DNA from 4 places in the Nonomuraea sp. NPDC004354 genome. Region 2 is predicted to be linked to each of the others. Evidence: riboswitches for the same ligand, from Rfam matches in the RefSeq annotation. Region 2 holds a riboswitch; each other region holds the start of a gene.

Region 1 (5,634 bases), on a different contig from region 2:
ACCATGCGAAGGACACTTCTGGGGGCGGCGGTGGTCGCGGTGGCGGCCGCGGGACTGCCTGCCCTGGCCCACGCCGACAGTGCGGGGACGGCCGGCGCCGCGTGGGTGGGCTCGTGCGTCAGCCCGGACGAGCGCAGCCGCGCCTGCGGGGCCTGGCGGTTACGGCTGCGCTCGGGCAAGCAGGTCACGGTCGCCGACGCGGCCGCCACCTCGGTCGACGCCTACGGGCGCGCGACCGACGAGACCGGCGCGTTCGCCGTCAGCGCCGACGGCCGGTGGATCGTCTACGAGCGCGGGAGCGACCACCGCCTGGCCGTGCGCAGGGCGGCAGGCGGCCGCGTCACGCTGCTGCCCAAGTCGCTGACCAGGCTCGGCACCGACGTCCTGACGGTCCGGCTGTCGCCCTCGGGCGACCGGGTCCTGCTGGAGTACGACGACACCGACGCCAAGGAGCCCGGCAAGATCGTCACGGTGGCCACGGGGAAGATCGTGAAGCTGCCGGCGGGGGACGATCTGGAGGGCTTCAGCGCCGACGGCGACGAGGTGCTCGCCCAGCGCTACAACAACGACAACACCACGACGCTGCTCGCCGTCGGGCTGGACGGCAGCAGGTTCGCGCAGGTCCCGCCGCAGGTGGTGATCAACGCCGCCACGCGGGCGCTGGCGGCCGACGGCCGCACGGTGGCGGTGCTCGCGGGGGAGAAGCCCAGGCTGCGGCTGTACGACCTGAGCACGGACCGGCTGGCCGCGGCGGTCGACGTGCCGCTGCCCAAGGGCAGCGAGGTCTACCACGTCCAGTGGAGCGGCGCCGACCGGCTGACGGTCAAGACGCAGTCGGGCGGGGACGACAAGCCGACGGTGGTACGGGTGCTCACCGTCGACACGGCGACGGGCGCGGTCAAGCCCGTGGAGACCTTCACGTTCACCGCCAGGCAGCACGCCTGGATGACGGCGGGAGAGTGACGAGATGAAGCTCAGGATCCTGGCGGCCGTCGCCGTCGCCCTGGCGGTGCTCGGCGTGCCGGGCCAGGCCGCGGTCGCCGGCCCCGGTCAGGCGCCGGGTCACGACCGGGGACATGACCACGCCCAGAGCAGGGGCGACGCCATCCGCTACGCCTCCGCCCAGGGCTGCCCGCAGAAGGACGGCACCGTCGTGCCCTGCGGCACCTGGCGGCTGGTCTCCCACAAGGGCGAGGTCACGCCGCTGAAGGACGCGCAGCTGCGCGCGCTGGGCGCGGACGGCAAGCCTGTCGACTACGCCGTCGCGCCCGTCGCGGTCTCCGGCGACGGCACCCGGGTCGCCTACTTCACCAAGGCCGGCCACCTGGCCGTCCGCACCGTGAAGGGCGGTGTCCGCGTGCTGTCGAAGGACGCGCTGCCACCCAGGACCAGCCAGTACGACGTGACGCTGCAGCTGTCCGACGACGGGGCCAGGCTCGCCGTCGTCGCCGGCAGGGCGCAGGTGTTCGACACCGCGACCGGCGCCAGGCTCGGGACGCTGCCCAGGAACAGCGTCTTCGTCGGCTTCAGCGGCGACGGGGAGAAGGTGCTGGCCACCATGGACGGCGCGGAGTCGGTGCTGGAGATGCACGTCTACGATCTGGCGGGCCGGCGGCTGCTGAGCGACACGCCGCCGCAGCTGGTGTCGGCCAACGGCCCGCACGCGCTGCACGCCGACGGCAGGACGATCGCGGTGCTGGTCGGGGGGACCAAGGTGAAGCTCTACGACCTGGCGGACGGCCAGGTCGTCGGAGGCCACGCGATCAAGCTGCCCAAGGAGGGCACGGTCCACAAGCTCGACTGGACCGGCGACAACCAGGTGACCCTGCACGTCTCCCAGTACCCCACGGGCAAGGCCACCAGGATGACCGTCCTGCAGCACGACGTGACCTCGGGCGCGACCAGGGTCCGCGACAGCTACTCGATGCTCAAGGACACGTTCGTCTTCGCCGCCTGCGGCGGCTGAGCGCGGCCCCGCCCGCCGTACCCCCTTTGCCGGGTACGGCGGGCGGTCGGCACAATGCCCGCATGACCGACAGGACCGTGCGGATCTCCAAGTACCTGGCCAGGCACCTGCGCCACGACCCCGCCGCCATCGGGATCACGCTGGACGAGCACGGCTGGGTGCCGATCGACGAGCTGCTGGCGGCCGCGGCCAGGCACGGCTTCCCCATCACCAGGGATGAGCTCGACACGGTGGTGGCCGACAACGACAAGCGGCGCTACGCGATCAACGGCGACCGCATCAGGGCGAGCCAGGGCCACTCCGTGCCCGTCGACCTGGGACTGGCGCCGGTGGAGCCGCCGCACGTCCTCTACCACGGCACCGTCGGGCGCAACCTGGCCGCCATCAGGCGCTCGGGCCTGCTGCCGATGACCAGGAGGCACGTCCATCTGTCGGCCGACAGGCAGACGGCGGTGCGGGTCGGCTCCCGGCGCGGCGTCCCGGTGGTGCTGGTCGTCGACGCGCGGGCGATGCACGCGGCCGGGCACGAGTTCGTCGTCAGCGCCAACGGGGTGTGGCTCACCGACGCCGTGCCGGCTGCTTACCTGCGGTTCCCCGGCTGATCGGTGCAGACAGGGGGATGGACGAGGGTCCTGCGGGTGGCCGGAGGGCACGCGCGCTGAGACGGCGCCGTCGCGGCCCGGGGGAACGTTCTGCGGGGGAACGTACTGCGGGGGGAACGGGGTGGCCGGTCCGAGGGGACCGGCCCGAGCCCGTGGGTGGCCCCCGTCACCGGAGCGGCGCGTGGCCGTCCTGGCGACAGGGCCGGGGGGAATGCGGGGGAAGGGGAAGCGTCAGCCGCCGTAGCTGGGGTAGCCGTAGCCGACGACCTGCGACTTCGGACGGACACGCTGCTCGACGGCGCCGTTGCCGGTGTTGCCCTCGATCGTGCTGATCGTGCCGTCGCCGTTGTCCTTCTCGACGAAGCCGACGTGGTCGATGGAGTCGAGGCTCTTGCTGCCGTCCCAGGCGAAGAAGACGACGGCGCCGGGCTTGGGCGCGGTGCCCCAGCGCTTGTTGGCCTTGAACCACTTGGCGTGGGTCACCGTGTAGGCGTCCCAGCCGACCTGCGTGCGGGCGCCGGTCATCTCACCGACCCACGAGACGAACATCGCGCACCACGGGGCGTTGGCGTACGCGCTGACGTCGCCGCCGTCCCTGACGACCGTCTCCCTGGCGCGCTGCGATCCGACGTACCAGTTCTGGAACTTGGTTCCGCCGCCCGCGGAGTTCTCCTTGACGCCGACCTGCTTCTTGGCCTCGGTGAGAACGACGGTGGCGGAGGGGATGACCTTGGCCTCCGGCCTGGCGGCGGCGGGCTTGCCGGCCTCCTCCTTGGGCGCCTTGGCGAGGACGGCTACCCGCTGGCTCTCGGACAGCGGGAGCTTCTCGGCCTGGGCGGCGGTGGGAACGAACGAGCCGGCGATGACGACGGCGCCGAGCGCGGCATGCGCGTAGGTGAGCTTCGGGGCACGGCTACGGCTGGGCTTTGCCATGGGAAGGGGAACTCCTTGCTAGCTTCCTGCCGCTTACCGGGTTAGCTGACGGGTTCGGACGCGAAGCTGCCCTACGGCACGGTGTGCCGATTCACCCCAGAGGAAGTGGGTCCCCGGTTCCGCATGGTGCGGATTCAGCGGTCACAGGCGAACCTGTGATGATTGCAATGACAGGCAATGTCCGGAATGCCCGGTTTATGCCTTGAGTGAGCCTAAGGTAATACACGAGGCAAGTAGCTTACAAATTGATAAAGGTCCGGCGATCATTTACGGTCAGGTCATGTCGCCACAGGACCTGTTCAACAGGGGGCTGCGGGAAGACGGACACCGTCCGGACGAAGCCCGGCGATGGTATCTCCTGGCGATCGCATCGGGCCATCCGGCCGCCGTCCAGCGGGCGGCCTTCAACCTCGCGCTGATCGAGGACGAGAGCGGCCACCTCGACGCGGCCCGCCACTGGTACGGCAGGGCCGGCACGCCCAGGGCGATGTTCAACCTCGGCGTCCTGGAGGACTGCTGCGGCAACACCGACGCGGCCCGGCGCTGGTACGCCAGGGCCATCGAAACCGGCCACGAGGAGGCCGCGCCGCGCGCCATGTTCAACCTCGGCCTGCTGGAGGGCAGGGAGGGCCGCCCCGACCGGGCCCGCGCCCACTTCCGGGCGGCCGCGGGCTCCGGCCACGCCGAGGCGGCGGCCCGCGCTACCGAGCGCCTAGCCTGACCCTGGCGTCCTCCAGCATCCGCATCATCGCCAGGCTCTCGTCCAGCGGCATGACCGAGCTCTCCGTCCTGCCGTCGGCCAGCGCGGCGCGCACCTCGCGCACCTCCTCGGCGTAGCCGTTCATGGCGGGGTCCAGGACGAGCTCCTCCGGATCCACGCCCGGCCCCGACAGCACGATGCGCCGCGGCGCCCAGAACGGCGCGGCGATGTCGGCCCGCAGCCCCGTGCCCACCACGGTCGCGGTGTTGGCCAGCGGGCTGAGCAGCGAGGTTTCGACCAGCGCCCTGGTGCCGCCCGCGTAGGTGAGCAGCGCCGCCACCTCGGCGTCCACGCCGGAGGGGCCGAGCGATCCGGTGAGATGCGTCTCAGCCGGCTCGCCGAGCAGCAGCTGCGCCAGCCCGAACGGGTAGATCCCCAGGTCGAGCAGCACCCCGCCGCCGAGCGCGGGGTTCCAGAGCCGGTGCTCGGCCGCGTAAGGCTGGACGAAGCCGAACGAGGCCTGCACCGAGCGCAGCTCCCCGAACCTCTCCTCCGTCAGCAGCGCCCTGATCAGGGGATTGAAGCGCATCCACATCGCTTCCATCAGGAACACGCCCGCCTGCCTGGCCAGCTTCACCATCCGCTCGGCGTCGGCCACGCTCGCGGCGAGAGGTTTCTCACACAGCACGGCCTTGCCCGCCGCGATGGCCGCCTCGGCCACCTCCAGATGCTGCGCGTGCGGGGTGGCCACGTAGATCACGTCGACGGCGGGGTCCTGGCACAGCTGGGCGTAGGAGCCGTAGGCCGCGTCCGCGCCGAGCGCCGCCGCCAGCTCCGCGGCCCTGCCCTGGTCGCGGGAGCCGACCGCGGCCACCCGCATGCCGGGCTCCGCGGCGATCACCGCGCCGACCATCCTGGCGATCCCGCCCGTGGCCGCGATGCCCCACGCTAACTCACGCATGACGAACCTCCCTTTCCGCGATCAATCCTCCCTTATCGCGGACATGCGAACGGCCCGCGCCGGCGGCGCGGGCCGTGCCCGTTCGGTCATGTCAGCCCATCCAGTTGAACGTGGCGGGGTCGGGACCGAGGCGCGTGCCGGTGTTCAGCGCGCCGATCGCCGCCATGTCCTCCGGGTCGAGGGTGAAGTCGAACACGTCGATGTTCTCCCTGATCCGCGAAGGGGTGACCGATTTGGGGATCACCACGTTGCCGAGCTGGACGTGCCAGCGCAGCACGACCTGCGCGGGCGACTTGCCGTGCTTGCGGCCCAGCGTGGCCAGCGCCGGATCGTCGAGCAGCCTCCTGCCCTGCCCGAGCGGGCTCCACGCCTCGGTGAGGATGCCGTTGGCCTCGTGGAAGGCGCGCAGCTCCGGCTGGGGGAAGCGGGGGTGCAGCTCGATCTGGTTGATCGAGGGGACGATCTCGGTCTC
Region 2 (5,634 bases):
CGCTTGACTTCGTCGGCACGCACGCCGGTCTCACCAGCGAAACGTGACGGGCTCACCTCGCCGGACAGGAGTGAGGCAGCTGCGCCTGGGGCACGGTCACCTCGCCGGACAGGGGTGGGGCAGCTGCGCGTGAGGGCAGCAGACGACGCCGAGACACAGATAGCGGCCGCCCTGGAGCCAGATCCCCCACTGCACGTCCACCCCGCGCGCCAGCAGGTCGGCCGCCTCCTCCAGCCGGTACTCCACTCCGATCCGCGCCTCCTGGTCAGGCCGCAGGAACGACCCTTCCGCGTGCGCGTACTGGGCGCGCAGCCAGGCCAGCACCTGGCCCACCTCGTCGCCGGTGAGCGAGATCCGCGAGCGGGGCTTCAACAGCCAGTCGCCGGTCCGCATGGGCGGCAGGTGCGAGCGGCTGAACAGGGCCGGGTCAGGTTCGGGAAGCGGATGGGCGGTCCCCGGCGGCCGGCCCGTCCCCGGCACGGGGCGGCGCTCCGCCTCCCGCCACAGCTCGTCGCCCACCCCCACCCAGCTGTAACAGTGCCAGTGCATGAGCTCCCCCTCGGGCGGCGCCGCTCAAGACCATCGTCTCTCTGACCGCCGGGCGGAGCGTGCCTTCTCGTCTCCGAGGGAGATTCCCTGGCAACGGGTGGGCCTACGCGAGGCGGGGCTCCGGTCGACCCGAAGGACGGACCGGAGCCCCGCGGCGGCAGGCCTGTCTCCTCGTCAGGAGAGCTTGTGGATCCAGTTGTGGGTGTCGGGGCGGGTGCCGTACTGGATGCCGAGCAGTTCCTCGCGCACCTTCATGGTCACGGGGCCGGGGGTGCCGTCGCCGATCGTCCAGGCGCGGTCCGCGCCCTTGACCGACCCGACCGGCGTCACGACCGCCGCCGTGCCGCACGCGAACACCTCGGTGAGTTCGCCCGACTCGCAGCCCGCCTGCCATTCCTCGATGGACAGGCGGCCCTCCTCGGCTTCGAGGCCGAGGTCGGCGGCCAGGGAGAGGATGGAGTCGCGGGTGATGCCGGGCAGCAGGGTGCCGGTCAGCTCGGGGGTGAAGAGCTTGTTGCCGAAGACGAAGAACAGGTTCATCCCGCCCATCTCCTCGACGTACCTGTGCTCGTTGGAGTCGAGCCAGACCACCTGGTCGCAGCCCTGCTCGACGGCCTGACGCTGGGCGACGAAGGCGGCCGCGTAGTTGCCGCCGCACTTGGCGGCGCCGGTGCCGCCGGGGGCGGCGCGGGTGTACTCGGTGGACAGCCACACCGACACCGGCTTCACGCCGCCGCTGAAGTAGGAGGCGGCGGGGGAGGCGATGACCATGTACCGGTAGCTCTTGGACGGGTAGTTGACGCCCAGCCCCACCTGCGTCGCGATGATGAAGGGCCGCAGGTAGAGGCTGTGTCCCTCGGTGGTGGGCACCCAGTCGCGGTCGGCCTGGACGAGCAGGTCGAGCGACTCGACGAAGGTGTCCTCGGGCAGTTCCGGCATGGCCATGCGGACGCAGGAGGCGTTGAAGCGGCCGGCGTTCGCGTAGGGCCGGAACGTCACGATCGACCCGGTGGCCTGGCGGTAGGCCTTGAGCCCCTCGAACAGCTCCTGCGCGTAGTGGAAGACGGAGGTGGCGGGGTCGAGGACGAGCGGCCCGTACGGCGTGAGCCGCGCGTCGTGCCAGCCCCTGCCCTCGGTGTAGTCGATCGAGATCATGTGATCGGTGAAGGTCTGTCCGAACCCCGGGTTCGCCAGTACCTGCTCGCGCTCCGCAGCGGTGCGAGCGTGGTCGGAGAGCTGCACATCGAAGCTGAGCTTCTGAGCGGTGGTCATGACAGAAATCCTTCTCTTTCCGCGAGATTTGCCCTGAGTCCATTTTGCGATGAACCGGGTAACGGGAACTTACAGCAAACGCCTGGCGTTCTCGCGAGCCGCCAGGCGCTGATTGTGGTATCCAGGCGGCTACGCGCTCGCCGGATCCCGGACAGTATGGACCCGGCCGAAGGGCGCCAGGCCGCCTATGGTGCTGGAGTGGCAGGCGGTCAGGCGCCGCCGGCTACTCGTGCGGTGATGTCGTCACCGATCTCGTGCGTCGTACGGCCGGCCCGTCCGGTGAGGCGCTCCACGATGTCGTCGGCGACGGCCTGCTCGACGCGGGCCGCCTCCTCGGTCAGGCCGAGGTGGTCGAGCATCATGGCCACCGACAGGATCGTGGCGGTGGGGTCGGCCTTGCCCTGGCCGGCGATGTCGGGCGCGCTGCCGTGGACCGGCTCGAACATGCTGGGCGCGGTCCGGTCGGGGTTGATGTTGCCGCTGGCGGCCAGCCCGATGCCGCCGGCGATGGCGGCGCCGATGTCGGTGATGATGTCGCCGAAGAGGTTGTCGGTGACGATCACGTCGAAGCGCTCGGGCTGGCTGACGAAGAACATCGAGGCCGCGTCGATGTGCTGGTAGTCGGTCGTGACCTGGGGGAACTCGGCGGCCACCCGGTTGACGGTGCGCATCCACAGGTCGCCGGCGTAGGTCAGCACGTTGGTCTTGTGGACCAGCGTGAGCTTCTTGCGGGGGCGCTCGGCGGCCTTGGCGAAGGCGTAGCGGACCACGCGCTCGACGCCGAAGGCGGTGTTGAGCGACTCCTGGGTGGCGATCTCGTGCGGGGTGCCGCGACGCAGCACGCCGCCGGCGCCCGCGTAGAGGCTCTCGGTGCCCTCGCGCACGACGATCATGTCGATGTCTTCGGGGCGGGTGTCGGCCAGCGGGGTGGTCACGCCGGGGAAGAGCTTCACCGGACGCAGGTTGACGTAGTGGTCGAGCTCGAAGCGGAGCCGCAGCAGCAGGTCGCGCTCGAGGACGCCCGGCGGGACGCTGGGGTCGCCGATCGCGCCGAGCAGGATGGCGTCGTAGCCGCGCAGCTCCTGCAGGGTCTCGTCGGTCAGGGTTTCGCCGGTGGCGTTGTAGCGAGTGGCGCCCAGATCGTAGTGGGTGGTCTCGATCTTGGCGCCGACCGCCTCCAGGACCTTGAGCCCCTCGGCGACGACCTCGGTGCCGATCCCGTCACCGGGGATGACGGCCAGACGAATGTTGCGCGACTCCATGGCCGGTACCTTACCGGGTCGTCTCGGCTGGCGAACACCTGATCTCATTGTCCGGACACGGCGTTTTGTCGTGTTTGCGGTCTTTTGACCCTTTCGTTAGAGTCTCGGCCAGCCTAATCCGGTGCGACGTTCGCACGGAGCCGGGGACCCATTCCCCCTGGGGCGAATCGGCACCCCCATGCCGTAGGGCGGCTTCCACGCCCGAGCCCGTCAGCTAACCCGGTCGGCCCCGTGGAAGGACATTCCCCTGTCTCGCATCATCACGGCTGCCGTCGTCGGCGGCCTCCTCGCCACAGGTATCGCCGCCGCCTCCCCCGCGTCGGCCGCCCCCACCCCGGTCCTGAAGCAGCCGGTCACGGCCGAACCCGGCACCGACCGGCCCGTCCAGGACGACCCCGCTCGTACGGTGACCCTCACCGGAGCGGACATCAAGAAGGCCCAGCTCGAGAAGGCACCCAAGCCCGCATGGCAGATCGCGCTCGACTTCGCGATGGCCAAGCGGGGCACGCCGTACGTCTGGGGCGGCACCGGGCCGAACGGCTACGACTGCTCAGGACTGACGATGAAGGCCTACAAGAAGGCGGGGATCGAGCTTCCTCGCGTGGCCGCCGACCAGTACCAGGCGTACGACAAGAAGATCACGTGGAACAACCTGAAGCCCGGCGACCTGGTCTTCTTCAGCGGACTGGGCCACGTCGGGATGATCTCCAAGCCCGGCTACATGGTGCACGCGCCGCACAGCGGTGACGTGGTGAAGGAGGAGAAGCTCAGCGCGTGGCGGCGCCAGGCGTTCGTCGGCGCGGTACGGCCCGACCCCAAGGGCGTGAAGCAGCAGGCGCGACTCGTCGAGGCGAAGTCCTCGTCCGCGCCCGTGGGGCTACGAGCCACGTTCTGACCCGTCGGAGCGCGCGTCAGCCCGGGAACCGGAGGCGGTTTCCGGGCTGACGCGCGCCCGGAGGGGGATCCGGGGTCTCCCCGGTGGAGCAGGGGGACCTCCACCGGGTGGTCCCGCTCAACGGGGGAAGCCGGCCGGCGCCCCCAGGGGAAAAGGGTGGTCCCACCCAGCGGGGGAAGGGTGGTGTCCCGCCCAGCGGGGAAAGGGGCGGTCCCGCTCAGCCGGGGAAGGGGGAACCGCCGTTGTCCCTGCGGTCCAGGGCGGTCTGGAGGGCCTGCGCGGCCTCTTCCTCGTGGTCGTCGGCGCGGTTCCATGGATACATGTCGTACACGTGGCTCATCTCGTTTCGCGGACGCGAGTGAAATCGGACGTCGGATCCCGGTCGCGAATCCGACCGGGCCTGGTCTCGTGCGGTCCGGATCACGGACCGGACGAAAGGGGACTTAAGGCCGACGCAACGCCGCTCACCGCGACGGGTAGTCGACCTGCCCTAACAGGCCCCGTCGCGGCAGGTAATAAGTACGAGTACCCAGCGCATCCCTACCAAAGTACCTGGCACGGTCCAGGCTGTCTCGTTGGACGTCCGAATATCTCACGATGCGAGACGACAGCGGAAAGAAAGAACGCCCTCCCGCCGAGCGGCGGAAGGGCGTTCTCCATGGGAAGCGTCAATCGGACAGGTCGACCGAGCGCCCGCTGTCGGCGCCGATCTCCGCCACGATCTGGTCCATCACGTCCGACGGGATCGCCGAGTCGACGGTCAGCGCGATCAGCGCCTTGCCGCCCTTGACGTCCCGCGCCACCTGCATGGAGGCGATGTTGATGCCCTTCTCGCCGAGCAGGTGACCCACGACGCCGACGATGCCGGGCCGGTCGGTGTAGGTGAAGAAGGCCAGGTGGTCGGTCGGCTCGATCTCCATCTCGTAGCCGTTGACCTCGACGATCTTGGTGATCTGGCGCGGCCCCGACAGCGTGCCCGACACCGAGACGGTGCGGCCGTCGGCCAGCACACCGCGCACGCCGACGACGTTGCGCCAGTCGGGGCTCTCGGAGCTGGTGACCAGCTCGACGGTCAGGCTGCGCTCCTTGGCCAGCAGCGGCGCGTTGACGTAGGTGACGGCGTCCTCGACGATGTCGGTGAAGACGCCCTTGAGCGCGGCCAGCTCCAGCACCCGCACGTCCTGCGCGGCGATCTCGCCACGGACCTCGATGTCGAGCTTGGTGGCGGTCTCACCGGCGAGCGCGGTGAAGACGCGGCCCAGCTTCTCGGCCAGCGGCAGGCCCGGCTTGACGTCCTCGGCGACGACGCCGCCCTGGACGTTGACCGCGTCGGGCACGAACTCGCCGGCGAGGGCCAGCTTGACGCTGCGGGCGACCTGGGTGCCGGCCTTCTCCTGGGCCTCGTGGGTGGAGGCGCCGAGGTGCGGGGTGGCGACGACCTGGTCCAGCTCGAACAGCGGGCTGTCGGTGCAGGGCTCCTTGGCGAACACGTCCAGGCCCGCGCCTGCCACGCGCCCTTCCTTGATCGCGGAGTAGAGCGCGGCCTCGTCGACGATGCCGCCGCGGGCCACGTTGATGATGCGCACCGACGGCTTGACCTCGTGCAGCTCCTTGTCGCCGATGAGACCCAGGGTCTCCTTCGACTTCGGCAGGTGC
Region 3 (5,634 bases), on a different contig from region 2:
GGACGGCCCGGCATGGCGGTGGACGGTTCCTCCGCGTGCCATGGGGCATATGCCTGCGCTCTTCCTGCGCGTGCCCGAACTGAGGGAAACTTTTGAGGGGACGCCACGCGTCTCATAAGCACACGGGCCGTCCTTCCCTCAGGGGGCAGTACATGGCATTCGTTCTGTTCTTTCTCGCGTTACTGCTGGCCGTCGCGGTCGCGAAGACCACGTCCTCGCTCCTGCGGGAGCACGCCAGGGTCCGGGAGGTGGCGGCGCACGCCGGCGGCGATCTGGGCCATTACGAGCTCGCCTACCTCGCCGGCGGCCCCCTGCGGGTCGTCAACACCGCGATCGCCCTCCTGGCCAGGGCGGGCGCGCTGCGCGTCTCCCGCGGCGGCCTGGTGCACCCCGTGGCGGGAGCCGACTCGGCCGATCCCGTCGAGCGGGCCGTGCTCGCCGCCGTGGCCGTGCTGCCCGGCGGCATGCCGGTGCACGCGCTGCGCCACGAGGTCGGCACCGGCCCCGCCATGGACGACCTGCGACACCACCTCATGGGGGCCGGCCTGCTCGTGCCCGACGGTTCGCTGGTGCCGGTCCGTACCCACCTGACCCGCGTGAGCGGGTTGTCGGGCCTCGCGGCCATACTCGGGATCTTCACGGCGGTCATGCTCGTCGCCGGCGCCGTGCCCGTCGAGCCGCTCTCCGTGGCGACGGTGCTCATCTGCGCGATCGTCTGGCTGGCCGGCCGGATCGTCGCCCGGCGGCGGCGACGCGCCCTCACCAACATCCTCAGCCATGCCGGGCAGGCGGAGCTGCTCCGTGCCGAGCAACGGCACGTGCGCGGGGCGGCCGCCCCCGACCTCGCCTTCGCCATCGGCGTGCCCGTCGCCCTGTACGGCCTGAGCGAGCTCGACGACGCGACCCTCAGGGACGAACTGGACGAGAAGCACAAGGCCGTCTCGTCATCGAGCTGCGCCTCGGGGTCCTGCGGCGGCGGGTCGGGCTCCGACACCCTCCACGGCGGCGGCGACTTCGGCTCCTCCGACGGCGGCGGCTCCAGCTGTGGCGGCGGGTCCGGTTGCGGCGGCGGGTGCGGTGGCGGCTGCGGCGGCGGGTGACGGGATGCGCCCGATGGACGGCCGGCTCGGCGTGGGCATCGGCTGGCGGCCGGAGATCGACCTGACGGTGGAGCGCCTGCCCGACGTCGACTTCGTCGAGATCGTCGCGGAGAACATCAGGCCGGCCGCGCTGCCCGAGTCGCTGCGCGTCCTGAGGGAAAGAGGCGTCCCCGTGGTCCCGCACGGCGTCGGCCTCGGCCTCGGCGACGCCACCCCGCCGGACCCCGCGCGCCTGGCCCACCTGGCGGCCTGCGCGCAGGCGCTCGACGCGCCGCTGGTGAGCGAGCACCTGGCGTTCGTGCGCGGGGGCGGGATGGAGGCCGGGCACCTGCTGCCGGTCCCGCGCACCCGCGAGACGCTCGCGGTCGTCGCCGACAACATCAGACGCGCCCAGGACGCGCTGCCCGTCCCGCTGGCGCTGGAGAACGTGGCGGCCATCTTCGGCTGGCCGGAGGACGAGCTGACCGAGGCCGAGTTCCTCGGCGAGCTGGTGGCGCGCACCGGGGTCGGGCTGCTGGTCGACGTCGCGAACCTCTACACCAACCAGGTCAACCTCGGCCTGTCCGTGGTCGCGGCGCTGGACACGCTGCCGCTGGCCGCGCTGGCCTACGTGCACGTGGCCGGCGGGCACCTGCACGACGGCGTCTGGCACGACACGCACGCGCAGGCGGTCCCTGAGCAGGTGCTGGAGGTGCTGGAGGAGCTGTGCGCCCGGGTGGCGCCGCCGGGCGTCCTGCTGGAGTGGGACGACCACTACCCGAGCGACGCCGCGCTGGCCGGCGAGCTCGACCGCATCCGCACGGCCATGGCCGCGGGCGCCCGCCGCCTGGCGACCTCGTAGGACCGGGCATGGAGGGTCACGGCAGCATGCAGGCGGGGAGCGGGTCGCAGGCGCTGAGGGAGGCCGGGCCGGAGGAGGTGACGGAGGTGTCGGGAGTGTCGGGGGAGCTGTCGCGGGGTGCCGCGGGGCCCGAGCGGTCGCTGGAGGACGTCAGGGCGCGGCTGGGGGAGGCGCAGGCGAGCGTGGTCGCGGCGCTGGTCGCGGGTGGCGCCCCGCCCGCCGGATTCGACCAGGTACGGCTGGCCGTCCAGGCGCGCAGCCTGCTCGCCAAGCGGCGCGGCATCGTGGCGAGGCTGCGCCCCGACGCCGCCGCGGCAGCGGGGGCCGCGCTGGTGGCCGAGTTCGCCGCCTACGCCGCCGCCCGTACCGAGCCCCCGGCCCGCTACCGTGCCGACGCCGACGACTTCGCCGACTGGCTGCGCGCCCGAGGGATCCTCCACGACCCGCCACCGCGCCGCCGCGGGCGCCTGCCGTTCCCCTGGCGCCGCCGCTGAACCGGGGGACACCCCCCACAGTGCGGGTCGGCCACCCTTCGCCTCGCAGCGGCCCGAGCCTCGGTCCTGCCGTTCTTCCTGGGGCCGCGGTGAGTCCCGGGGAGCTCTTGCCGAGGTCGGCCAGACATCCTATGTTTGCCGCGTGATAGTCGACGCCCACCAGCACTTCTGGAACCTGGAGACCGGCGCCTACTCCTGGCCCACTCCCGACCTGCCGGCGATCCACCGCACCTTCGGCCCCGAGGACCTGGCGCCCGAGCTGGCCGCCGCGGGCGTCGACCGGACGGTCGTGGTCCAGGCCGACGACTCCTTCTGGGAGACCGACGCCATGCTGGCCCACGCCGACGCCCACGACTTCATCGCCGGGGTCGTCGGATGGGTGCCCCTCGACCGCCCGGAGGAAGCCGCCCGAGCGCTCGAGCGCTACACCAGACATCCGAAGTTCGTCGGCGTCCGGCACCTCATCCACACCGAGCCCGATCCCGACTGGCTGATCGGGGAAGCGGTGCTCGACGGGCTCGGACTGCTGGCCGAGGCGGGCGTGCCGTTCGACGTGGTCTCGCTGCTGCCCCGGCATCTGGAGCACGTCGTCACGATCGCCGAGCGGCACCCCACGCTCAACCTCGTCATCGACCACCTGTCCAAGCCCAGGATCGCCGCCGGTGAGCTGGAGCCGTGGGCGTCGCTGCTGCGCGCCGCCGCCGCCTGCCCCACCGTGTACGCCAAGGTGTCGGGTCTGGTCACCGAGGCCGACCACGCCCGCTGGACCGTGGCGGACCTGCGGCCCTACGTGGAGCACGCGGTCGAGGTGTTCGGGCCGGACCGGCTGATGTTCGGCAGCGACTGGCCCGTCTCGCTGCTGGCGGCCGACTACCGGACGGTCTTCACGGTGTACGGGGCGCTTCTCGGGGGGATCGACCGCGACAAGGTGCTCGGCGGGAACGCCGCCCGTTTCTACGGCTTGAGCGCGATGTAGCGGCCCGTCGCAGGCCGGAGGTTCGCGGCTATTTGCGTGGTTTATGCTATTTTGCTACTTTTGGGCCGTTGTGCGACGAGCTGTGACATGTTCGTTGCCGTTTCATTGCCCGGACCGCGCGTCATCTCAGGCCAGTCCGCCGGACGCGCGGCCGCCGAATCCGTATCCACGGAGCCGGGGACCCACTTCCCTTGGGGTGAATCGAGCGCCCGCTCAGCGGCGCCCGTAGGGCACTTCCCAGCCCGAACCCGTCAGCTAACCCGGTAGGCGGCATGGAAGCCAAGGAGCAGACCCTTCATGCCCACGCATCTCACCTACCGGCTGGGACGCGCGCTGCTCGGCGCCGTCATCACCGCGGGCGCCGTGACCGCGGTCGCCACCGGTGCGCAGGCCGCCCCCCAGCCCGGCGTCGTGTCGCCGGTCTCCCGGACCCCCGCTCCGGCCGCCGCCGCGGACGCCCCGGCGGTGCTCGGCCGGGCCGCCCACCTGATCGACGCCAGGACCGGCAAGGTCTACTTCAGCAAGAAGGCCGATCGGCGCATGCCGGTGGCCAGCATCACCAAGGTGATGACCGCCTACACCGTGCTGAAGGAGGCCAAGCCCACGGACGTGGTCAAGGTCACCTCCGCTGACGTGCGCTACGCCTCGAAGGGCGGCGCCTCCGTGGCGTACCTGCGCGCCGGCGACCGGCTCACCGTGGAGGAGATGCTCTACGCCCTGATGCTGCCCTCCGGCGCGGACGCCGCCCACGCGCTGGCCCGCTCGTACGGGCCCGGTGTCGACGCCTTCACGGCGAAGATGAACGCCAACGCCCGCGCGCTCGGGATGAAGGACTCGCTGTACGTCAACCCCGACGGGATGCCCGCCAAGGGCGGCGGCTACTCCACCGCGCGCGACCAGGTACGGCTCGCCCAGGCCGCGCTGGACAACAAGACGATCAAGAAGGTCGGCTCCACCCGGTACCGCTCGCTCCCCGAGACGGCGGAGCACGGCGCCTACTCCTGGCGCAACACCAACCGCCTCCTCGGCACGCCGGGCGCCGTCGGCCTGAAGACCGGCTTCACGCGCGCCGCGGGCTACACCCTCGCCTTCGCGGCCGAGCGTGACGGCCATCGGCTGGTCGGCGTGATCCTGGGAGAGTCCAGCTCCAGCCGCCGCTTCGACACCGCCGAGGCGCTTGTCGACTGGGCGGCGACCAGCGGCAGGCTCTGACCGGCGGGGCGCACGCGCCCCCATGGTCCCGCCGCGTCCGACCACCGCCCGCGGCGACGGATGTGGCGAGCGGGCCGGACGGTTCCACCGTGGCGCTGGAGGCGGCAGCGGATCGCCGACAGCTCGCCAGGAATCCGCCTAAGGGGGCCAGCAGTCTCGAAAGGCGGTGATAATTGCCTGTTAGGTCGTGAGTCGACCACTAAGGCACAGCACCGCTGGGGAGGAACTCCGTGGGCCTGCGCGATCTGGTCTACCGGCTGTACGAGCGCCGGTTGGAGGCCAAGCTGTCCGCCGACAGCGGCGACTTCCCCCGCCATGTCGGGGTCATCATCGACGGCAACCGCCGTTGGGCGCGCGCGATGGGCATGCGCGACGTCAGCAAGGGACACAGGAAGGGCGCCGACAAGATCTCGGAGCTGCTCACCTGGTGCCGTGAGGCGGGCGTGGAGGTCGTCACGGTCTGGATGCTGTCCAGCGACAACCTCAACCGGCCGAAGGAGGAGCTGGAGCCGCTCCTGAGGATCATCGAGGACGTCACTCAGGAGCTCGTGGCCGAGGGCTGGCGCATCATCCCCGTCGGCGCGCTCGACCTCCTCCCCGACCAGACGGCGAATGTCCTGAAAACCGCGAAAGAAACCACATCGCACCGTCCCGGGCTGATTGTGAACGTTGCGGTTGGGTATGGAGGAAGACGTGAGATTGCCGATGCGGTGCGCTCACTCCTCCAGGAGCACGCAAGTAGGGGGGCGAGCATCGAGGACCTGGTCGAGGTCCTCGATGTGGAGCACATCGCGGAGCATCTCTACACTCGCGGTCAGCCCGATCCCGACCTCCTCATCAGGACGTCGGGCGAGCAACGACTGTCAGGCTTCCTGCTCTGGCAGAGCGCCCACTCCGAGTTCTACTTCTGCGAGGCCTACTGGCCTGACTTCCGCAGGGTCGACTTCCTGCGGGCGCTGCGCGACTACGCCGCGAGACACCGGCGTTACGGCTCCTGAGACATGTTCACGA
Region 4 (5,634 bases), on a different contig from region 2:
TCTACGGAATCCTTTCCCGGCGCATTGTTTCATTCGCGTGCCAAACATATACCCGGAAAGGCGACGAGACAATTCAGCGCTTCGCGGATTCCCTGACTCCCGGGTCAGTTCGGTCCCCGGACGGACCCGTCCTGTTTGGACGGCGCCCGGCGGCTGCATTCCGCCCCACGCCGCCTCATGGGGTTTGTGGGAGACGCGCCCTTTATGCACGTGCCGCCCTGCGACGGACGGGACAGCTGTTGTCGACTCTCCGCCCCGACGATAGCGCCAAAGGGAGCGCCACCTGGCGGGGTGTGTGCCACCTAGCCTAATGCCAGTCTCTCCAGAGTTCTTACCCGATCGCCCGGAAAATCCTGAAAAATCGGCGTCTGGGGGCAGATGCACACTTCAGCGAGGGTCTTTGATCACCAACGAACCCGCCCACCGGTCGTGCAACCCCTGCTGGAGGGGCTTGTCGATCAAGATAGACAGTCCGACGGCGAACACCAGGATTCCGACAACGACATTGGCGCCAGGAATCCCCGCGAGCGCGATCGGCCCGGGATAGAGCAGCGCGCGTTTCGCCAGATCCTCCGGCCCCAGCCGCCGCCCCGGGGCGGCGGCCAGCCTTATCTTCATGATCGCCTTCCCGAAGGTACGGCGCCGCCGGTAATGGACCAGGCAGTCATAGCCCGCATAACCCAGCCCCACGGCCAGCCAGGCCAACAACCTCGGCAACCGGTCGCCATACACCTCAAGCAGGCCGACAGTCCGCAACAAACCCCAGGCCGTGATGAACAGAATGTAATAGAGAACCCCGACGACGAGAGCCTCAATGCTTCGCGCGACGAGCCGTTCCCACCAATCGGCCGGTACGGCCGGCACTCCTGGCGGCGGCGCGACCATAAGCCCCATTCTGTACGCCGGCCGGCCGCGATTACAGGGCCGGGGACGCGAAAACGGGGGCCGGCGCGACGCCGGTCCCCGTTTTTTCGGTATCCGCTTACTTGATCTTCACGACCACGGTGCCGGCGAACTTGTCGGCGAAGGTCTGCTGCAGCGGCTTGTCCCAGAGGTGGGAGGCGCCGTTGACGCCGATCGCGGCGAAGGCCAGCAGGCCACCGAGGATCGGGATGGCGTTGAGGATCACGCCGCCCCACGTGATGCCGGCCCGCTTGATGGCGGAGTCGCTCTCCAGACCGCCGGGGGGCAGCGAGCCGCCGACCGGGACGATCTTGATACCCATGATCATCTTGCCGACCGTCTGCCCCTTGGACTTGGTCAGCAGGAACTCGTAGCCCACGTAGAACAGCGCCGCGAGGACGGCGAGGATCGCCGCGAGGACGAGCGGGTTCATGCCGGTGAACGTGCCGGTGGCGAGGTCGTAGCTCGGACCCGCGACCATGAACAGGACCGTGCTCACGATGATCCAGAAGACCGCGAAGATCACGCCGTCGACGATGCGGGCGACCAGGCGCTGCCACCACTCGGCGAGCGGGGCGGGTGCGCCGGGCGGCTGCAGGCCGGCCGGAGCGCCGTACGGCTGGCCGTAGCCGGGCTGGCCGTAGGCGGGCGGCTGCTGCTGGCCGTAACCGGGCTGGTAGGGCTGCTGCTGGCCGTAGGGCGAGGACTGACCGTAGCCGGGCTGCGACTGGCCCTGCTGGCCGTAGCCCTGCTGACCGTAGCCGGGCTGCTGGCCGTAACCGGGCTGCTGACCCGAGGGCTGGCCGTAACCGGGCTGCTGGCCGGACGCCGGCTGGCCGTACCCGGGCTGCTGCTGGCCGTAGCCGGGCTGGCCGTACTCCGGCTGCTGGCCGTACTCGGGCTGCTGGCCCGAGGAGCCCTGCTGCTGGCCGTAGCCCTGCTGCCCGTACTCGGGCTGCTGGCCGGAGGAGGCCTGCTGCTGACCGTAGCCCTGCTGGCCGTACTCGGGCTGCTGGCCCGAGGCGGCCTGCTGGCCGTAGCCGGGCTGGCCGTAGCCGGGCTGGCCGTACTGCTGGCCGTAGCCCTGCTGACCGTAAGGCTGCTGGCCGGAAGCGGGGGGCTGCTGGCCGTAGCCCTGCTGGCCCGAGGAGGGCTGGCCGTAGCCGGGCTGCTGGCCTGACGCGGGCTGGCCGTAGCCCTGCTGTCCATAGCCGGGCTGCTGCTGGCCGTAGCCCTGCTGGCCCGAGGAAGGCTGGCCGTAGCCGGGCTGCTGCTGCTGGCCGTAACCCTGCTGGCCGTAACCGGGCTGCTGGCCGTAGCCCTGCTGGCCGTAGCCTTGGTCGGGCTGGCCCTGTGACGGCTGACCGTAGCCGCCGCCCTCATGGCGATAGCCGACGATCGTCACGTCAGGATCCGGCTGCTCGCCAGGGCGTCCTGCGTTCTGCTGACCGTATCCGGAATTGTCGTCAGGTTGGTCCGGGTACGGCGGCTGTCCGGTGCTCACCGTGTCACCTCGCTTCGATGGCGCATGTGGCACATGTCAGGACACATGCTTGCTGTTGCCCAACGTATCGACATGAGTATCAACAATCACCTTTCCTCTTGGTCAACGCCGTAGTCAACTGCGTCCAGATGAAGCAGCATCCTGGTGTTGCCAAGGGTGTTGGGCTTGACGTGCTCGAGGTCCAGAAACTCGGCCACACCCTCGTCGTAGGAGGCCAGCAGCTCGGCGTAGACCTCGGGTGATACCGGTGTTCCCTGGATGGGCACGAAGCCGTGTCGGGCGAAGAAGTCGACCTCGAACGTCAGGCAGAAGACCCGGCGAAGGCCCAGGTCGCGAGCTGTTCTCACGAGCGCGGTAACAATACGGTGACCGACGCCTGAACCTTTGGCCGCGGGATCGACGGCTACCGTGCGAATTTCGGCGAGGTCCTCCCACAGCACATGGAGCGCGCCACAGCCGACCACCTGGCCGCCGCGCTCGGCGACCCAGAACTCCTGGACGTCCTCGTACAGCGTGACCGTGGCTTTTTCGAGAAGCTTGCGGCCCGCCCCCGCATAGATGTCGACCAGGCGCTTGATCGACCTGACGTCCGGCGTGCGGGCGCGCCGTACGACGATCTCGGTGTCCTGCATTGGGCGCTCGACGGCCTGCTCCATGGCCCTTCAGCGTACCGAGCTTGTTTCGGCCCATCCCTAACTACCATCACATGACCTCACGTAGCGAGGCGAGCACGCTCCGCATCGACGCACGACATGCCCGACAAATCTCTGCCAATCCGGGCAAAGGGCACGCAATGCCCTGGTTGATCAGGCTTTCGCGTGACCCGCCCGTGATCCTTTGTTTGCGCATCCTCTACTGGATCCGTAGTTCTGGTTGAGCACGAACCTGGCTTGCACTAGTGTCCAGCGACGATGTCACCCACGCAGCCAGGCGTGGGTGACGCGCCTAATCCCCCACCACGGGGAGCCGGGGACCCGCCGGCGGACCACCGACCGCCACAGGGGTGAGTCCGAGTCCGTGCTCGGTAGGGCTGCTCCGGCCCGAACCCGTCAGCTAACCCGGTCGGCGGCTACGAGAGGAGCTGGTTGGTGAAGCGCAGGCGCACTCACGAGGGGAAGTCCGCGGGCAAGCACGCCCGCCCCCACGAACCGGGCTCCCCCAGGAAGCGGTTCGCCGTCGTGAGCGCCGCGATGGCCGTCCTCGCCCTCGCCATGCCGCTGAGCCCGGCCGCCGCCGACCCCAAGCCGACGCTCAAGGAGCTCGCCGAGCGCGTCGAGAAGATGCACAACGACATCGAGACGCTCACCGAGCAGTACAACGGGCAGCGCGAGAAGCTCAAGGGCGTCAAGAAGTCCGCCGAGACCGCCAAGAAGGTCCTGGCCACCAGCGAGGCCGATCTGGCCGCCAAGCGCGCCCGAGCCACGCTCGTGGCCGAGAGCACCTACATGTACGGCGGCCTCGCCGACGGCCTGGCCTTCACCTCGGCGGCCGACCCCGACTCCTTCCTCGACGCCGCCGCCACCTCCTACGCCCTCGGCCAGCAGCAGGGCCAGGAGGTCAAGGAACTCGCCGAGTCCATCGCCGCCGCCGAGAAGGCGAGGTCGACCGCCAAGACACGCCTGGCCGAGGTCCAGAAACTCGTCAACGACCTCGGCAGCAAGCGCGACAAGATCACCTCGATGGTCGCCAAGACCGAGAGCAGCCTGTTCCGGCGCGCCCTGGGCGAGGCGGGACGGCCGGGCACCCGCGCCAGCAGGGTCAACCTGCCCATCATCGGCAGCGGCAAGGCCGCGCAGGCCGCCCGCTGGGCGCTGACCCAGCAGCTCAAGCCGTACGTGTGGGGCGCCGAGGGGCCGAGTTCCTTCGACTGCTCGGGCCTGGTCATGGCCGCCTACCAGCAGGTGGGCATCAGCCTGCCGCACTACACCGGCGACCAGTGGACGGCCGGCACCCACATCTCGCGCGAGCAGCTACGCCCCGGCGACCTGGTCTTCTTCTACAACGACCTGCACCATGTGGGCATCTACATCGGCGGCGGGATGATGGTGCACGCGCCCCGCACGGGTGACGTCGTCCGGGTCGCCGCGATCGCCAACAGGCCGTTCGCGGGAGCCGTACGGATCGCCGACTAGATCAGTCGCCGGCGCGCGGCCCAGGCCACGGCCTCGATGGCCGTGGCGACGCCGATCCTGTCGCAGATGACGCGCAGGCGGCGGCGGACCGTGCGGCCGCTGATCTCCAGCGTTCTGCCCACGCGGTCGACCGTGACGCCCTTGGCCAACTCCGCGAGCAGATCCAGGTCGTCCTGGCTCAACACGACTCCGTCGTCGGTGAGCACATCCATCGGGAGCCCTCCCCCCAACAGCACAACTCGGCGACGTCTCGGCTCGAGCACCGCTGCTCGTCCCGCAGACGGTAAACGCATACTCGAAAGGTCGTCAAGGTTGATTCCACGAAGCGCTTGACGGCGACTATTGACTTGATCGTTTCTATATGAAGAACTCGCGCGGCATACGGCACGAAGATCAGGCCACAACCGGCCGACCGCAATGCGCTCTTATCCTGAATTTCACGCCGTTTTTTCAGCGGCCTGCCCGGCGTCATAGCGTTCGCGGGCAAGCTCGACATCCTCGATGTGACTCTCCGCCCATTCCTTGATCGCGGCCATGAGCGGGAGCAGACTCGTTCCGAGTGGCGTGAGCTCATAATCCACGCGCACCGGCACCGAGGCGGTCACCGTTCTGAAGACCAGCCCGTCCCTTTCCAGCCCGCGAAGCGTCTGCGTCAGCATCTTCTGGCTCACGCCCGCGACCGTCCTGGCCAGATCGCTGTATCGCATCGAGCCGCCGGCCAGGGCGGTGAGTATCAGGCTGACCCATTTGTCGCTGAGGGTGTCCAGCAGCTTCCTCGAGGGGCACTGCGCGACGTACGCGTCGTACTCCTGCTTGGCCGCGGCACGGCGCGCGGCCGCCGTCGTGGTCGCCATGCGAGCTCCTCCGGGTGGCTTACGCACTTCCAGGTGCCTTCTTACCAGAAGAGAGCTTCTCTCCCTAGGGTCGTCCGTATGACAACCATGCGTGCGCTCATCGGCGGTTCCGGCTCTCCCGAGCTCATCGAGGCCCCGGCTCCCCAGGCGGGCCGGGGCCAGGTCCGGATCAAGGTCGCCGCCGCCGGCCTGAACCCGTTCGACCTCGCGGTCGCCTCAGGTTCGCTCAGCGACTACGGCG

Evidence for each region. Region 2 has a riboswitch for cyclic di-AMP ahead of ACWENQ_RS00470 (C40 family peptidase). Riboswitches for the same ligand answer to the same signal wherever they lie in the genome.
Region 1: another riboswitch for cyclic di-AMP. It lies ahead of ACWENQ_RS42700 (CHAP domain-containing protein); the one in region 2 lies ahead of ACWENQ_RS00470 (C40 family peptidase).
Region 3: another riboswitch for cyclic di-AMP. It lies ahead of ACWENQ_RS21560 (D-alanyl-D-alanine carboxypeptidase family protein); the one in region 2 lies ahead of ACWENQ_RS00470 (C40 family peptidase).
Region 4: another riboswitch for cyclic di-AMP. It lies ahead of ACWENQ_RS09240 (NlpC/P60 family protein); the one in region 2 lies ahead of ACWENQ_RS00470 (C40 family peptidase).

What each region holds. Positions count from the first base shown of each region.
Region 1 is NZ_JBSGDV010000029.1:58,096-63,729, reverse strand. Features, by position in the region: gene ACWENQ_RS42715 (hypothetical protein) at 4-963, shown strand; gene ACWENQ_RS42710 (WD40 repeat domain-containing protein) at 968-1,966, shown strand; gene ACWENQ_RS42705 (RNA 2'-phosphotransferase) at 2,029-2,568, shown strand; gene ACWENQ_RS42700 (CHAP domain-containing protein) at 2,800-3,501, opposite strand; cyclic di-AMP (ydaO/yuaA leader) riboswitch at 3,517-3,651, opposite strand; gene ACWENQ_RS42695 (SEL1-like repeat protein) at 3,782-4,222, shown strand; gene ACWENQ_RS42690 (Gfo/Idh/MocA family protein) at 4,203-5,162, opposite strand; gene ACWENQ_RS42685 (aldo/keto reductase) at 5,254-5,634, opposite strand, start outside.
Region 2 is NZ_JBSGDV010000001.1:118,130-123,763, reverse strand. Features, by position in the region: gene ACWENQ_RS00490 (dienelactone hydrolase family protein) at 1-47, shown strand, start outside; gene ACWENQ_RS00485 (hypothetical protein) at 97-549, opposite strand; gene ACWENQ_RS00480 (branched-chain amino acid aminotransferase) at 724-1,821, opposite strand; gene ACWENQ_RS00475 (3-isopropylmalate dehydrogenase) at 2,031-3,083, opposite strand; cyclic di-AMP (ydaO/yuaA leader) riboswitch at 3,184-3,327, shown strand; gene ACWENQ_RS00470 (C40 family peptidase) at 3,490-3,978, shown strand; gene ACWENQ_RS00465 (hypothetical protein) at 4,196-4,318, opposite strand; gene serA (phosphoglycerate dehydrogenase) at 4,647-5,634, opposite strand, start outside.
Region 3 is NZ_JBSGDV010000007.1:104,020-109,653, forward strand. Features, by position in the region: gene ACWENQ_RS21540 (TIGR04222 domain-containing membrane protein) at 153-1,100, shown strand; gene ACWENQ_RS21545 (DUF692 domain-containing protein) at 1,105-1,941, shown strand; gene ACWENQ_RS21550 (hypothetical protein) at 1,950-2,435, shown strand; gene ACWENQ_RS21555 (amidohydrolase family protein) at 2,578-3,411, shown strand; cyclic di-AMP (ydaO/yuaA leader) riboswitch at 3,554-3,696, shown strand; gene ACWENQ_RS21560 (D-alanyl-D-alanine carboxypeptidase family protein) at 3,709-4,623, shown strand; gene ACWENQ_RS21565 (isoprenyl transferase) at 4,854-5,621, shown strand.
Region 4 is NZ_JBSGDV010000002.1:706,638-712,271, reverse strand. Features, by position in the region: gene ACWENQ_RS09260 (histone-like nucleoid-structuring protein Lsr2) at 1-1, opposite strand, end outside; gene ACWENQ_RS09255 (RDD family protein) at 388-885, opposite strand; gene ACWENQ_RS09250 (RDD family protein) at 983-2,407, opposite strand; gene ACWENQ_RS09245 (amino-acid N-acetyltransferase) at 2,494-3,063, opposite strand; cyclic di-AMP (ydaO/yuaA leader) riboswitch at 3,340-3,490, shown strand; gene ACWENQ_RS09240 (NlpC/P60 family protein) at 3,496-4,539, shown strand; gene ACWENQ_RS09235 (LuxR C-terminal-related transcriptional regulator) at 4,536-4,751, opposite strand; gene ACWENQ_RS09230 (winged helix-turn-helix transcriptional regulator) at 4,977-5,393, opposite strand; gene ACWENQ_RS09225 (NADP-dependent oxidoreductase) at 5,472-5,634, shown strand, end outside.